Regions from separate parts of the Mesobacillus sp. ABV4_180 genome, predicted to be linked through region 3. Evidence: riboswitches for the same ligand, from Rfam matches in the RefSeq annotation. Region 3 holds a riboswitch; each other region holds the start of a gene.
What was found. A riboswitch is a leader RNA that binds a small molecule or an ion and turns the genes downstream of it on or off. The one in region 3 is predicted to bind cobalamin.
Positions count from the first base shown of each region.

Region 1: another riboswitch for cobalamin. It lies ahead of ACXAEA_RS13300 (helical backbone metal receptor); the one in region 3 lies ahead of ACXAEA_RS00475 (ABC transporter substrate-binding protein).
Region 2: another riboswitch for cobalamin. It lies ahead of ACXAEA_RS13990 (acyl-CoA thioesterase); the one in region 3 lies ahead of ACXAEA_RS00475 (ABC transporter substrate-binding protein).

Region 1 covers NZ_JBSWTJ010000001.1:2,597,243-2,602,465, reverse strand. Annotated here, with positions in the region: gene ACXAEA_RS13310 (tetratricopeptide repeat protein) at 1-317, shown strand, start outside; gene ACXAEA_RS13305 (hypothetical protein) at 673-1,134, shown strand; cobalamin riboswitch at 1,756-1,949, shown strand; gene ACXAEA_RS13300 (helical backbone metal receptor) at 2,153-3,121, shown strand; gene ACXAEA_RS13295 (adenosylcobinamide amidohydrolase) at 3,087-3,602, shown strand; partial or broken gene ACXAEA_RS13290 (aminotransferase class I/II-fold pyridoxal phosphate-dependent enzyme) at 3,648-4,475, shown strand; gene ACXAEA_RS13285 (bifunctional adenosylcobinamide kinase/adenosylcobinamide-phosphate guanylyltransferase) at 4,454-5,035, shown strand; gene ACXAEA_RS13280 (cobyric acid synthase) at 5,032-5,223, shown strand, end outside.
Region 2 covers NZ_JBSWTJ010000001.1:2,738,511-2,743,733, forward strand. Annotated here, with positions in the region: gene ACXAEA_RS13980 (ribonucleotide-diphosphate reductase subunit beta) at 1-955, opposite strand, end outside; gene ACXAEA_RS13985 (ribonucleoside-diphosphate reductase subunit alpha) at 974-3,184, opposite strand; gene ACXAEA_RS13990 (acyl-CoA thioesterase) at 3,181-3,669, opposite strand; cobalamin riboswitch at 3,814-3,999, opposite strand; gene ACXAEA_RS13995 (AAA family ATPase) at 4,208-4,954, shown strand; gene ACXAEA_RS14000 (patatin-like phospholipase family protein) at 4,985-5,223, shown strand, end outside.
Region 3 covers NZ_JBSWTJ010000001.1:89,687-94,909, reverse strand. Annotated here, with positions in the region: gene ACXAEA_RS00485 (FtsW/RodA/SpoVE family cell cycle protein) at 1-425, opposite strand, end outside; gene ACXAEA_RS00480 (hypothetical protein) at 700-1,476, shown strand; cobalamin riboswitch at 1,701-1,882, shown strand; gene ACXAEA_RS00475 (ABC transporter substrate-binding protein) at 2,017-2,973, shown strand; gene ACXAEA_RS00470 (FecCD family ABC transporter permease) at 2,939-3,997, shown strand; gene ACXAEA_RS00465 (heme ABC transporter ATP-binding protein) at 3,997-5,223, shown strand, end outside.

The DNA of each region.
Region 1 (5,223 bases), 2.5 Mb from region 3:
TCATTTTTCCGGGCGGATTGAAATATAGTTTGAGCCCAGTTGCTTTCAATATTTTTTACGCATTATTAACAACAAGCGAGTTTTTAACCTATCGAGATTTAAAACAAAAAAGCGAGCTGGAAGTGAATGAAGACAATATACGCCAACTAATCAGCCGTTACTCCAGAAATATTCCTGTATGGAATGAATATTTTCAATCTGCAAGTGTAGTGAATCCGGAAACGAGCAGGCAAGTGGCAGCCTATAAGTTAGCTGAAGGGGTCCGATCCTCCATTTTATGCAGAGGGGATGAGGAGCTGCCGGGGGTTTATGCATGAGGAATGAAAATCAAATAATATAAGGACGTTTCATAAAATTATGCAAAAAATGGTACTCGATACCACACTATCCAAAACGAGAGGGAAGAAAAATCCTTTGCATATTCTTCTCTTAACGGAGGATCTTGCTTAATAGCTAACAATATGAATACAAACGGCTCGGCCTATCTTCCATTTTGAGGTGACAATTATTGGATAATGTAGAAACGATTAATTTAGTACCTAATTTTTTATCTTTTTATCAAATGGCAAATAACCTGATATTGATAATGAGAGAAGATGGGCTCTCTGGAAGGAATATTATAACTTTGCTGCTGTTCCTCCTGGAGAGTAGGAGAGAACACTAGCGAGGAATTTGCTGGACTCAACTTGGGAAAATTATGCTGGTCATTTGTCGTTTATTGAGGCATGGAAACCAAATGAGGAGAAAGTTAGTCATTACTTAAAAGAAGTTAAAAAGTTGTTTGGGTATGAGCAACCGATTCATTTAGTTGTTGTTTATTTCGTAGGGGGATTCGAACATAATCCTTTTGTTGCACCCTATGACGAGAAACGTTTGGCACTTTGTCTTCCAATTGAGAATGGAGATTCAGATATTTTTCTTTCACGCGAACTGACACATATCGTACATAAACAAACCGCAGAGAGGGAACGAACGATTGCCTCAACGATCTTACAGGAAGGATTAGCGACTCAAGTAAGCAAGTATTTTGTTCCTGGACATCCAGATGAATTATATCTTGAACATAAAAAAGGTTGGCTTCAATCTTGTAAAGAAAACAGAGTGAAAATCATGAATGGAATCGTTCCTTTTTAGAAGATAGTTCTTCAAAAGCGGTAACAAAGTTTACATTCGGGAATGGAACCACTAACTATGAGAGGGAAGCATATTATGTTGGTTGGGAATTTGTTGGATTGCTATTAGCACAAGGGGTAACTTTTAAGGATATGGCTAGTATTCAAGAAAAGGATATTCTAAGTTATGTACGAGAATTTTTCCATGTTAACTCTAAAAGATAGAGCCTGTAAATGCGTAGGCTCTATGTCATTTATCATCTTTCACAAGCATAAATTATCCTTATCCCGGTCGTCTTTGATTGATAAGCCAGGTGGGTGGAAGGTACACCGTTAGGGTACACTTTCCTTAATTCAATGAAGTTTGTGAAGTATTATGGCTGGCTGTTTGATGAAGGTGCGGTTGTGTTTTGAGCCGGCAAAATTACCTTGCATTCAAGTCGTAGTGATATGAGGATCCCCCATAATCAGGTGAAGAATCTCAAAATGGCTACCTAAAAGCTAAATAAAGTAATAATCCCACCTGGGGAAACTTTTCCATCGGTGAGTTGATTACCATTCCACATAAAAATTTTTCGGGAATTTTATACAAATCATTCCTTCTGTCGACATTGTTTGTGTATAATGAAATTCAGCGGAAAATTTTATACATTAAGAATCTGGTGTCTTATAAACGGCTTGGCCGTTTATAGACTTAATAGGGAAGTTGGTTAAAATCCAACGCGGTCCCGCCACTGTAAATGGGAGCTTCAAGCAAATGCCACTGTACTAAGTATGGGAAGGTGCTTGAAAGCTATGACCATGAGCCAGGAGACCTGCCTGATTCTTCGCGCCACAACCTACGAGGATAGGAGGTGTTTGGAAGGATTCTGGCTTTTTGTTAGAGGAACCGATACAAACATCTCCATGTACATTATGGAGGTGTTTTTTTAGTTTGATAGACTGATAGTTCATAGGATACGCGTAATGAAAGTGTTTGCAGACAAGCATGAGTGTAATGATTAATTAAGATTTGAAAAGATGATTCGGAGGAATGAGAGATGAAGAAGTTTAATGCATTTTTAGTTGCGCTTTTATTAACAGTTTTTGCGCTGGCAGGATGCAGTAGCCCTGATCAGCAAAAGGTAGATACTGCATCGAAGAATGAAACAGCAAAGCAGGTAGAAACGAAATTCCCTGTCACAGTCACTGACGCTATGGAACAAAAAGTCAACATTGAAGCGAAGCCTGAAAAAATCGTTTCCCTGATGCCGAGTAACACGGAAATTGCTTATGGGTTGGATTTGGGAGAACAAATTGTTGGCGTCTCTGATTTTGATAATTATCCAGAAGAAGCAACAAAAAAAGAGAAGATTGGCGGAATGGAATTCAATGTTGAGAAGATTATTTCTTTAAAGCCTGATCTTGTCCTGGCACATGAATCCAGTGCGCAAACTGGCAAAGCTGGACTACAGCAGCTAAGAGATGCGGGGATTGCGGTTCTTGTCATTAACGATGCTGCAAAATTCGAGGAAGTATATGAAACAATCAGTTTGATTGGTACCGCTACAGGTAAGCAGGAAAAAGCGGAAACGTTAATAGCTGATATGAAGAAGAAAGTGGAAGACATCAAAACAAAAGCCCAGGCTATTCAAGAGAAAGACAAAAAAACGGTGTTTGTTGAAGTATCACCAGCGCCAGAACTTTATGCCCCTGGCAAAAATACCTTCATTGATGAAATGCTTCAGATCATCAATGCAAAAAACACGGTAACAGAGGAAGGCTGGCCAAAGATGGAAACAGAGGCGATCATTAAAAGCAATCCACAGGTGATCGTCACGACTCATGGATACTATACGCCAGACCCTGTTGAAAATGTAACAAGCCGTGAAGGCTGGCAGAATATCACCGCTGTAAAAGAAAATCGTGTAGTCGATGTCCATTCTGATAAGGTTACGCGTACGGGACCGAGGCTGACAGAGGGAGTAGAGGAGCTTGCAAAAGCTGTTTACCCGGACATTTTTAAATAATGAGTTCTTCGCCAGTGAAATTCCCGCTTCCCAGTCAACGTTGTTTCCTGAAATTCTTTCAGAAGGAGCAGAGCAAGTGATTATTGGTCAAGGGCTTCTACAAAGTTCTGAAGAGTTCGTTGTTTTAGAATCTCCTATACTATTAAAAACGATGTCTTCAGGTGTAGTCGGCTCGGGAACCGGATGGTACAGTACCTTCGAAAATCGGCATGTGAACAAGGATTATGACTGCAGCGACCACCGGGAAGATATGGTGCAATATCTAAAGCAGCATGGATTCGACCCGGTCAAAACAGTGGGGATGATGACAGCGGTGATATTGGAGGATGTCAGCTTTAAGCTGTACCAGGAAAATGGGTTCTCGGTTTTTATCGTTGTTACCGCAGGTGTAGGAAATGCTGTTGAAGCGTCTAGAAGCGGTCAGAATTCTTATGAAAAGTCGCCTGGAACCGATCAATACCTGGGTATTCGTGAACGGTGAGCTGACAGAGGAAGCCTTTATCCAGAGTATTATGACGGCGCCGAAATCATTTCTTTAATCGGCCGGATGTTTGCAGGGAAAAAGGCGGTCATTGTCCAGCCAACATTCTCTGAATATGAAGAAGCGTGCCTGGTGAATGGGTGCCAGGTCCAGAACCAGAACCATCAATTGCAGTCAGACAGGTGGGAATGGACGGATGATGGTTTAAGTGGAAAACTTCAAAACGCGGATGCTTTATTTCTTTGCAATCCTGATAATCCGACCGGTGTCTACTATCCCAAATCTGTTATTCAACACTTGTTGGAGGAGTGCAGAAGGCACCAATGTCTTTTGATTGTCGATGAGGCTTTTTACGATTTTCTCCCGGAAAATGAACCTATTGCCCAGTACATAAATGATTATCCCAATTTACTAATTATCAGGTCGATGACAAAAATGTTTGCCATCCCTGGCCTGCGACTAGGCTATTTGCTGGCTGATCCAACTGTGATCAAGAGGGTTGCTGCGTTCCAGCCTCATTAGAGCACGAATGCCATTGCACTAAAGGCAGGTGAATGGTGTCTCGATAGTGAATCATACATAACGGAAACCATTACTTTAATCGAACAAGAAAGACAGCGACTATTTCAGTTTTATCAAGAGCGGAACCTGCAGGTTTCACCTTCCCGGATCAATTTTTATTTACTGAAGGACTTTTCTATTAATGATCAGCTTCCTTTTTTGCAATACCTGATTAAAAGAGGGGTTATCCCGAGACACACTATGAATTTTCCAGGACTTGAGGGAAGATGGCTCCGATTTGCCATCAAGGGACGCAGCGATAATGACAAATTGATGGAGGCGGTTGATGAATGGCTGAGAAGTCGTCTTTAATTTTTATTAGCGGTGGTGTCCGGAGCGGAAAAAGCCGTTTTGCCGAAATACTTGCAGGTATTTGGAAAGAGCAAATATCCGGGCAGCTGCACTATGTCGCTGCAGGCCAGCCAAGCGATCAGGAAATGAAGGAAAGAATCATGCGCCACCAACAGGACCGTGAATACAGCGGTTTACATTGGAGGACTTGGGAGATTCCCAGGAATCTCTCCCCGCTTTCAAGTGTACTTTCGAAAAAGGATATCGTTCTGCTCGACTGCCTGACAACCTTATTGAATAACGAATTTTTTCATGAGGAAGGCCGGTGGAAGGACAAGGACTTCACGGAAACTATTTACCATAAGATTTTAGGTGAGATTAAACAAGTAGTGAACCAGGCCAGAGCGACAATTGTAGTCAGCAATGAGCTCCTTTGGGAACCAATGGCGGATCAAGGGCTGGTTTTTTCTTATTCAAAGGTACTTGGCCTGCTTCATCAAGCACTCGTAAAAGAGTGCGATGATGCTTATTTAGTGGAGGCAGGAATTCCGATTTTGATGAAGGGCGAGAGTAGACTATGAAAGGAATCATGATACTTGGTACAGCTTCAGATGTGGGTAAGAGCCTGATTGCGACAGCTATTTGCCGTGCATATGCCAATGAAGTTATTCTGGTCGCGCCGTTCAAGTCACAGAACATGTCCAATAATTCCTATGTAACCATAGAAGGGAAAGAAATCGGCAGAGCACAGGGAATTCAGGCCGAGGCT
Region 2 (5,223 bases), 2.6 Mb from region 3:
CCACTTCCTGATAGGCAATGATCCATCGGAGCGGATTCGTCCTGTGTCCTTCAAATGGTGCAGCAAAGCCTAATTGTTCTGCTCTTTTATTCGCCATGAACTTAATATACGCTTCGAGATCCGACATCAGCAATCCTTCCACTTGATTTCCGATGATAAATCCAGCCCACTCTATTTCCAGCTGGGCTGCCTCTCTAAATTTCTCTGTACCAAATGCTTTTAATTCTGCTGTATCATATGCACGGTTTTCGGTAATGATCTCTTTGTATATTTTTTCAAATAGCCCAACATGCAGCTGTTCATCCCGATTGATGTAATTGATCATCGTGCTTGTGCCGACCATTTTTTGATTGCGGGCGAGATTATAGAAAAACGCGAAACCGGAGTAAAAAAATAATCCTTCAAGAATGACATCATACACAATGGAATGCAGCAGGTTTTCGATATTTGGATTCTCGGCAAATCCTTTATATCCGTCTGTTATGAAGTCATTCCTCTTCCGGAGGATTGGCTCGGTTCTCCAATAATCGAACACCTCATCCTGTTTTGCCTTAGGGACAATGCTCGAGAGAACATAACTATACGAGTGGTTGTGGACGACCTCCTGCTGCGCCAGAATGATCATCAACGCATTCAGGCTTGAATCGGTCAAATAGTCAGCAACTTTTCCGGCATAATCCGTTTGAATGCTATCGAGCAGCGCCAACAAGCCGATAATTTTCAAGAAAGCATCCTTTTCATTTTCTGTCAGCATCGGGAATTGCTTGATATCCTTGGACATATTAATTTCAAATGGCGTCCAGAAATTCCCCAGCATTCGCTTATATTTTGGATAAGCCCAGGGATAGCGGACATCATCCCAGTTTAAGATATTGGAGCTCTGCCCATTGATGATTCCAGTCGACGCATTCGGTGCAGTCACATCGACAATTGGCCTTTTTATCAATTGATTCATTTTCCTCATCCTTTCTCCTTAACTATGGCAGCTTTCACACTCGTCAATCTCCATGCTGGATGTTGACCTAATATAATAGGTGGTTTTCAGACCGGATTTCCACGCGTCGAGATGAAGATCCAATAATGCTTTTGCCTTGATATTATTTTTCACATAAAAATTAAAGGAGATGGACTGGTCAATATGCCTTTGCCTACTGGCATTCTGTTTGATGCTCCAATGCTGGTCAAGATTATAGGCTGTTTTGTAAAACCAGGTCGTGTTGGGACTCAAATCAGGTGCGGTGACTGGAATCCGGTAATCTTTTTTCTCCTCGGAATACTCGAGCCTGAAAATCGGGTCAATGCTTGCAGTGGAACCGGCAAGAATGGACGTAGACGAGTTTGGTGCAACCGCCATTAAATAACCATTCCTGATGCCATTTCGCTTGACTTCCTCACGTAAAGCCGACCACTTTCCAGACAAATAATCCCTCTTGGCAAAATAATCCCCAGTTGACCAATCCGAGCCATCAAAATACTGATAAGACCCTTTCTCTTTCGCCAGTTCGCAGCTTGCCTTGATTGTCAAATAGGCAATTTCTTCATATAAGGTGTCGCAGTAGTCAACAGCTTCCTCACTTTCCCACTTCACTCCTTTTAACGCCAAAAGGTGATGCCAGCCAAAGGTTCCAAGCCCTATGCCTCGGTAGTTCCTGTTTGTGATCTGAGCTTGCAGAACAGGAATCTGATTCATATTAATCACGTTATCAAGCATTCTGACCTGGATCTTGACGACTCTTTCCAGAACTTCGTCCATCACACTTTTTGCCAGTGAGATGGAGGATAGATTGCAGACAACGAAATCGCCTGGCTTTTTACTGATGATGATCTTTCCGTCATCGATCTTTTCCTCTTCAACAACCGTCGGGCTCATATTCTGGGCAATTTCTGTACAAAGATTGCTGCAGTATATCATTCCTTTATGGTGATTGGCATTGTACCGGTTCACGGTATCACGGTAAAACATGTATGGTGTGCCTGTCTCAAGCTGAGAGACCATGATCGATTTGAATATTTCGATTGCCGGCACGACTTCGCGGGATAATTCAGGACTGTTCACACATGCCCAATATTTTTCCCGAAAAGAGCCCTCCCCCTGGACTTCATCAAAATAGTCCTCGAGAGAAAAACCCATCACCCTTCTTACTTCATGCGGGTCGAAGAGATACCAGTCCCTCCGTTTCTCTACCTGTTCCATAAATAAATCCGGGATACAGATGCCTGTGAACAAATCATGTGTTCTTTGGCGCTCATCTCCATTGTTCAATTTTGCATCCAGGAACGGGGAAATGTCCTTGTGCCAAACATCGAGGTAAACGGCAATCGCCCCTTGCCGCTGGCCCAGTTGATCGACAGAAACGGCTGTATTATTCAGCTGCTTCATCCAGGGAATCACTCCAGAGCTGATACCTTTAAAACCTTTGATATCACTTCCCCGGCTCCTGATTTTTCCCAGGTAAACGCCAATTCCGCCGCCATTTTTACTCAAAGTCGAGATATCGGTATTCGAGTCGTAAATGCTCCGCAGATCATCATCAACCGTATCGATAAAGCAGCTGGACAACTGGCCGTAGCTCTTTCCAGCGTTCGATAATGTCGGCGTTGCAACAATCATATATAAATTGGAAAGGGCCCAGTAAGCTTCCTCAATCAGCTCGCTTCGAACTTCCTTTGGCTCATTCACCATCAATGTCATCGCAATGATCATGAAGCGCTCCTGCGGCAGTTCGGCAACCGCTCCGGCCTGTGTCTTCGCCAAATACCTTTCGGCCATCGTTACAAGACCGATATATGTAAACAACTCATCCCTGGAAGGGTCGATCATTTTTTCAAACCGATGTATTTCCTCCCTCGTGTATTCCATCAGTAACCGCTCTTCATAAATACCTATAGTTGTTAATTTTTCGATCAAATTGTAAAAAGAACTGTATCCAGCTGACTGGCGAAAGCCTCCACCAAGCCTGTACAATTTTTTCAAGTAAATCTGTGCTGCCACGTATGTCCAGTCCGGCTCATCACGCGCAATCCTCTCCACAGCCATCAAAATCAGCATATTTTCCAGCTGTTCCTCAGACATATGTTTTAATTCAAGTGCTTTAAAAACCTTCTCTTTATAGCTTTTAAAATCCAAATCAGGAAATTTAGCTTCCATTTCGTCAATGACCTTGTTTTGCAGCTGTATGCTCATAGGTGAGATCCTCCATTTGAATTATTTCTCATTTCCATCCGTCTTCTTCTTCTTTCATCAGCTGTTTTCAATAGTTCCTTCTCTTCCTCTGTTTCTGGGATGACTCCTGCGACAGCTGCAGGCCGGCCACTTATGTCTTTTGCGACCATGGTAAGAATCGAAGTCGTAGTGAGCGTTTTCGTGTTGGTCTGCAGGTTTTCACTTTCTACTTTTACGAAAACCTCCATAGACGTCCTTCCAGTAGAGACGACGACAGCCTCTAGAGTCAGGATGTCTCCCACTTCGGCCGACGAAAGGAAGTTCACGGAATCGATCGAGGCTGTAACAACTGCCATTCTGCTATGCTTCATTGCAGTAATTGCGGCGATTTCATCAATATAGGACAGGACGGTGCCGCCAAAGATGGTGCCAAGGTGATTGGTATCAGGCGGCAGCACCAGGCGGGTTTGGATTGTTCTCGACACATTGGATGATATTGCGTTCATTTTTCAGGCTCCTTTTAGCAAAAATACTCCTGGAAAATAAGAAAAACCCATCTCGAAGGATGGGTTTAAGTCACGTTGATCTGCTGAAAGACAAGATGAGTCTGCCACTGGATCCACGTAATACCTTCCCAATTCCCGAAGAAGATAACACGAATAAAAATGGCAGGTCTCCTGACTTGTGCATCACTCTACTTTAAGGCCTTCCCATCTATTTTTTCAGACAGTGGTCTATCCTTATTTCGTCTGCACTTACAGTTGCGGGAACAGTTCTGGACTTTCACCAGATTCCCTATTAAGTCTTTTTCAGACACCATTTTTACTGGTATATTCAATATATAGTTTTCATTATTGACATAAACACAATATATCGTGTTATATTTCTAGATAATAAATCATTGCTACGGGAATTTCAACCATTATTTAAAAGAATGATAGAAACAAAATGCAGTGGCTTTGTAATCATCAATGAGGCACTTCAGTACAAAAATTCTTCCAAAATGATACAATAAGAAAAATCCTAAGTATGGCAGGTAAGATTATGATGAATTGGCAGTATGTCAGAAGAGTGAGTCTAAAAAAAGAATTAGTACCTTCGTTTCGTCAATATCCATTTAACCTTCCAAGCTTTAAAGCTTTGGACGAGCTTGAATTGCACCCAAAGGTTACATTCTTCATCGGTGAAAATGGCATGGGGAAGTCAACGCTGCTTGAAGCTGTTGCAACCGCTCTCGGTTTCAATCCCGAAGGAGGCTCCTTTAACTTCAACTTTTCAACCTTCGACTCTCATTCGGATTTGGGGAACTATTTGAGAGTTGTGAAGGGAGTTGAAAAACCTAAGGACGGGTTTTTTCTGCGCGCTGAAAGCTTTTATAATGTGGCTTCCAATATTGAAGAAATGGACCAGGGATTAGGCGGTCCGAAAATTATCGATTCCTTTGGCGGCAAATCTCTTCACGCACAATCCCATGGCGAGGCATTCTTTTCGACCTTCATTCATCGCTTTCGCGGGAACGGCATCTACATACTGGATGAACCGGAAGCTGCCCTCTCCCCATTGCGGCAAATGTCAATGCTGACTAGAATCCATGATTTGGTGAAAGAAAATTCACAACTCATCATTGCCACCCACTCACCAATCATTATGGCCTATCCTGATGCAGCGATTTATGAATTCAGTGAAACTGGGATTGAACAACGGAAACTGGAAGAAACAAATCATTATCAAATCATGAAACAGTTCTTCGATGACCGTTCGCGGATGATCCATCATTTATTAAGTGATTGATATTTTATAGATAATCTAGGGGGAAGCAAAATGTACAGCAGCGGACTTATCCTTGAAGGTGGTGGCATGAGAGGTGTCTACACCGCAGGAGTATTGGAGTATTTCATGGAGAATGACTTGTATTTTCCTTATGTCATCGGTGTCTCTGCAGGGGCGTGCCAGGGCTCATCCTATGTTGCCAGGCAGCCGGGACGCAACAGGCAGGTAACGATTGATTATGTAAGTCACCAGGACTATATTTCTTATCGGAATCTGCTTGTAAAGAAAGA
Region 3 (5,223 bases):
GTCTTCAGGTTATGTTTGTTGTGGTGGGCATAAATCGTGCTGCTGAGGGCAAGAATCAGAAAGACCTTCATGAATTCGGAAGGCTGGATCGAACCGAATGGATCAATGAAAAACCAGCTTTTTGCGCCATTCCTTTCTTCAGCGATGCTCGAAGGGGCAAAATGAAGAAAAACAAGCAGGAATATTCCAAAGCCGTACATAGACCACGAAAGTTTGCGGTACTGGTCGCTGTCGAACATCATGACAACACTAATAATTCCGCCACCGACGCCGTACCAAAAGATTTGCTTGAATAAAAAGTTCTGTCCGTATTGTCCAGTTTTTTGGGCACTGTAAATCGCCATGCAGCTTGCCAGAAAAAGCAGCAGCAAAATCAATGTCAGTGTCCAATCAAACCGTTCATGTTTTTTTAAAGGTTTATTCATCTATCAACACCCTGTCTGGCTCTTTTTTTACATTTTTATGCTATCAAAGAAAATTTATCCTTACAATGCTTCTATCTAATATAGACGAATGAACAGGTCCATTAGTTTCTTTGGCACAGCGGGATTATTTTGGTTCATAATAATGTTGTTTTTGGGGAGTCTGTATAAGATATTTTTGCTTATTTTTGTTAGAATGGAATGAGCGTCATTTTGTACGGAAGCAGCTCACCCGCTGTCAATTTACACCCAGAATTTGTCCGGGAGGTTAACGCCCTTGAAAAAGAACCATCCTTATAGCCGGGATTTGTTATATGTCCATTTGAACGACCGTGATCAATATGTTCTTTCGTATGGAATTGAATTCTTTGAATTTGCCAGGTCATTGTCTGATTCGCTCAATCACTTGCTGCTGCTGAAGCACCGCTATGAGGATGGCGAGTTCAACAGACATACTTTGTTTGATTATGTTCCAGAAGATGGTGTCGAAAAGCTGATCGCCGACAATGTTCATGCCTACGGCGATTTTTGCTGGATCGATTTCGAGGAATTGGAAGCGCTGAATGTGCTGTCAGCCCACGAAATAGCCGAAGTCCTTTATCTTGGCCATATCAAGCACCATCTTAAGCTGCCATTCTATAACCAGCTTAATAACCGTTTTGTGTACCTTGCCCATGAAGATGGCTGGTTCAATAAAACGTATTATCGGAATTTCAATGACTTTTTCCGGATGCTTGGCAATGTCCTTTCTGGAAAACTTGGCGAATTGAAGCCAGAGAAAACCTTGCTCGGAATCAGAAAAAAGAAATCCTATCCTTCAGTCAGCAAGGAAATCTTGAAAACACTGACCCCTGCTTTAAAGGAAGGTGCGGTCTTTTCGCTGAAAAATATCCAGCAAAACCGCAGCAGGATCGAAATTCCTATCTGGATCATCGGCGATTTTGCCAATATGGATGATATGTATGATGAGTATAGAGAAGCCAGCCGAAACACCCCGGACGGAAGGCTGGTATTTGATAAAAAGCTGAAAGAATGGAGCCTGCTTGCTCAATGACCTTTCAGGATCGGGAAAGTTTGTCGAAATGCTGAATAATGGTATCGGAAATATTCGTCAAAATGCTCAAGAATGAAATCGAGAATATTCGTCAAAATGCTCAAGAATGAAATCGAGAATATTCGTCAAAATGCTGAATATGAAATTGCAAAAAAATGTCGAAATGATCAATAATTTTGAAGCAATTTTTCGCGCATCGTGTATAATTGGATTTAGCGGAAAATTACATATCGAATGAATCGGGTGTCTTTTATAACAAGACTTAAAAGGGAAGTTGGTGAAAATCCAACGCGGTCCCGCCACTGTAAATGGGAGCAAGCTGCATCAGGCCACTGTACAAATGTATGGGAAGGCGCAGCAAGCATTGACCATGAGCCAGGAGACCTGCCTGTTCATTGCGCCAGAAAACCTACGAGGATAGGGAGGTGCCGACAGGCTCTATGTCTTTTATTTTGATAAAAACATTTGCTTACTCGGACATCTCCCCTTCAGGTGGAGATGTTTTTTGTTATATAAAAGAACAATTTGGAGGAGAAGCAAATGAAAAAATTATTATTAATGATGATGGCGGCTGCCATGATTCTTGCTGGATGCGGCACTGAAGCAAAGCAAGAGAAAGCGGAAGGCGAAAAAGCAGCGCAGGAGCAAAAGTCGGAATTCCCGGTAACTGTAAAAGATGCGATTGATGAAGAAGTTGTCATTGAAGAAAAACCTGAGAAAATCATATCTCTGATTCCGAGCAACACGGAAATCGTTTATGCGCTCGAGAACGGAGAGGCGATCGTCGGCGTCACAGACTTTGACAACTATCCAGAGGAAGCGATGTCCAAGGAGAAAATCGGCGGAATGGAATTCAATATCGAGAAAATGATCTCGCTGAAGCCTGATCTTGTGCTTGCACATGAATCTACCGCCGACACGGCGAAGGCTGGCCTTCAGCAATTGAAGGACGCGGGGATCGATGTTGTCGTCGTGAACGATGCACAGTCATTTGAAAAAGTCTATGAATCCATCGAAATGATTGGCCAGGCGATCGGCGAGCAGGAAAAGGCCAACGAACTTGTAAACATAATGAAAGACAGTTTTGCTGAACTGAAGAAACAGGCTGAAGCAATCAAGCCGGAAGAACAAAAAACCGTGTTTGTCGAGGTATCACCAGCGCCGGAAATTTACACAGCAGGCAAAAATACATTCATCAATGAAATGCTTGGGTTGATTGGCGCGAAAAATGCTGCAGGTGATATGGAAGGCTGGGCCAAGGTTGACCAGGAAGCAATCGTTGAGCGTAATCCAGATGCCGTTGTGACAACCTATGGATATTATACAGAAAAGCCGATTGAACAGGTTCTTGGACGCCAGGGCTGGAATAATGTAAAAGCGGTCAAGGACCAGCAGGTATTCGATGTCCACTCAGACCTCGTTACCCGTTCAGGTCCAAGGCTCGCTGAAGGAGCAGAGGAGCTTGCAAAAGCCATTTACCCGGACGTTTTTAAATAATATAGGATTTGCGTATATCGCAGCTGCGGCATTTTTGGTTGCTTCCATGCTGCTTGGCATTTCGATCGGAACGGTTTCCATCCCAGTACCAGCAATTGTTGAAATCATTGGTGCTGAAATTTTCCGCTTACAGGGACAGGGAATCGACCCGATGCATGCAAGCATTGTCATGGACATCAGGCTGCCGCGTGTGCTGCTGGCGGGACTCGTCGGCGCATCACTTGCCATCGCCGGTGCCGCATTCCAGGGGCTGCTGCGCAATCCACTTGCAGATCCGTACACACTGGGGATTTCATCCGGAGCCTCAATCGGTGCGGTGATCACCCTGTTTTTCGGCATCTCACTGCCGGTTGTTGGCATCTTTACCTTGCCGGTGTTGAGTATTCTTTTCGCATTTGCGACAGTATTGTTTGTCTTGTTTTTTGCCCGGAGAGTCGACAGGCTGCTCAAGGTTGAAACGATCATATTGACTGGAATTATTTTAAGTTCATTTCTAGGATCTTTTATTTCTTTGATGATTGCCCTCTCCGGCGAGGAGCTCCGGCAAATCATCGGCTGGCTTCTCGGCAGTGTCTCGATGCGCGGTTGGGAGTATATTAAAATTATTTTTCCATTCTTTCTGATTGGTTTAGTAATTTTACTTGCGAGCACAAGGGAGCTGAATGCGATGTCTTTTGGCGAAGAACGTGCCCAGCATCTTGGTGTGAATGTGGAGCGCCGCAAGTTATTGATTCTGCTCTCTGGCTCGCTATTAACCGGTTCTGCGGTGGCGGTCTCAGGGACAATCGGCTTTGTCGGGCTGGTCATCCCGCATTTGACTAGAACTGTGTGGGGACCAGACCATCGCCACTTGCTTCCGTTATCCGTATTGATCGGCAGCGGCTTCCTGATTTTAGCTGATCTTTTATCACGGACGGTCATCGCGCCATCGGAACTGCCGATCGGCGTAATCACCGCTTTGATCGGCGCACCTGTATTCGCGCTTATTTTAATGAGAAATCGTAAGGAAAGAAGTGCAGGCTGATGATTACTGTGAAAAATGTAACAGGCGGATATACGGGTGGCGAAGTGCTGAAAGAGGTTTCCTTCGAAGTAGGCAAAGGGGAATTGTTCGGCATCCTTGGCCCGAATGGCAGCGGGAAGACAACGCTGTTAAAAATGATCAGCGGAGCTCTTGATTTCAGGAAGGGTTCCATTCAGCTGGATGGCCGTCACTTGACCGAGTACTCGCCAAAGCAGCTTGCAAGGCTGATGGCTGTATTGCCTCAGCACGCAGAACAGGCCTTTCCTTATTCAGTAAAAGAAACTGTTTCGCTAGGCCGGTATGCGCACCAGAAGGGCTGGTTCAACAGCTGGCGTGTTGAGGATGAGGAAATTGTCCAGAAAGTGATGGAACAGACGGGCATTACTCATCTCCAGGAAAAATCGATCGTTGAACTCTCCGGCGGTGAAAAGCAAAGAGTCTTCCTCGCGCAGGCGCTGGCGCAACAGCCAAAAATCCTCCTGCTTGATGAGCCGACGAATCATCTTGATCTCAGCTTCCAAAAGGAACTGCTGGATCTTTTGAAAAGGTGGGCGGCAGAGGAGAATCTGACGGTCATCTCAATTTTCCATGATCTGAACCTGGCGTCACTCTATTGTGACAGGCTTCTTTTGATGGAAAATGGCAAGACCTTGATTGTCGACACTCCTGTGGAAGTTTTAAAAGAAGAGCGGATTAAAAAGGTTTATAAAACAGAGATTAAAAACCATCCGCATCCGGAGATTGCAAAGCCTCAACTCTTACTTGTTCCAGAAACGGACGGGGAGGAGAGCAGCAATTTTAAAATAGACGGAAGTTTGATTGTTGCTGGACATGATCGGATTGTCCTCCAATCACCGGTAAAATTGCGGACGATGTCTTCGGGAATCACCGGAGCGGGGATTGGATGGCACAGCTCGTTTGTGCACAGGATTGTCCCAATGGAGTATGACTGCAGTGACCATAAGGCGGAGATGGCAGAATATTTGCAGGAGAACGGTTTCCTGCCAAGCGAAACAGTCGGGATGATGACGGCAGTTCCGGCAGAAACAGCATCTCACCAGCTTTTTGAAGAGGGTAGCCATTCGATTTTTATCATAGTATCGGCTGGAAACACCCATCGAGAAAGCCCGCGAAACATCAATACCTGGCTGTTCATCAATGGCAGGATTTCCGAAGAAGCTTTTATCCAGAGCGCGATGACCGCGGCCGAAGCGAAAATCAGTGTA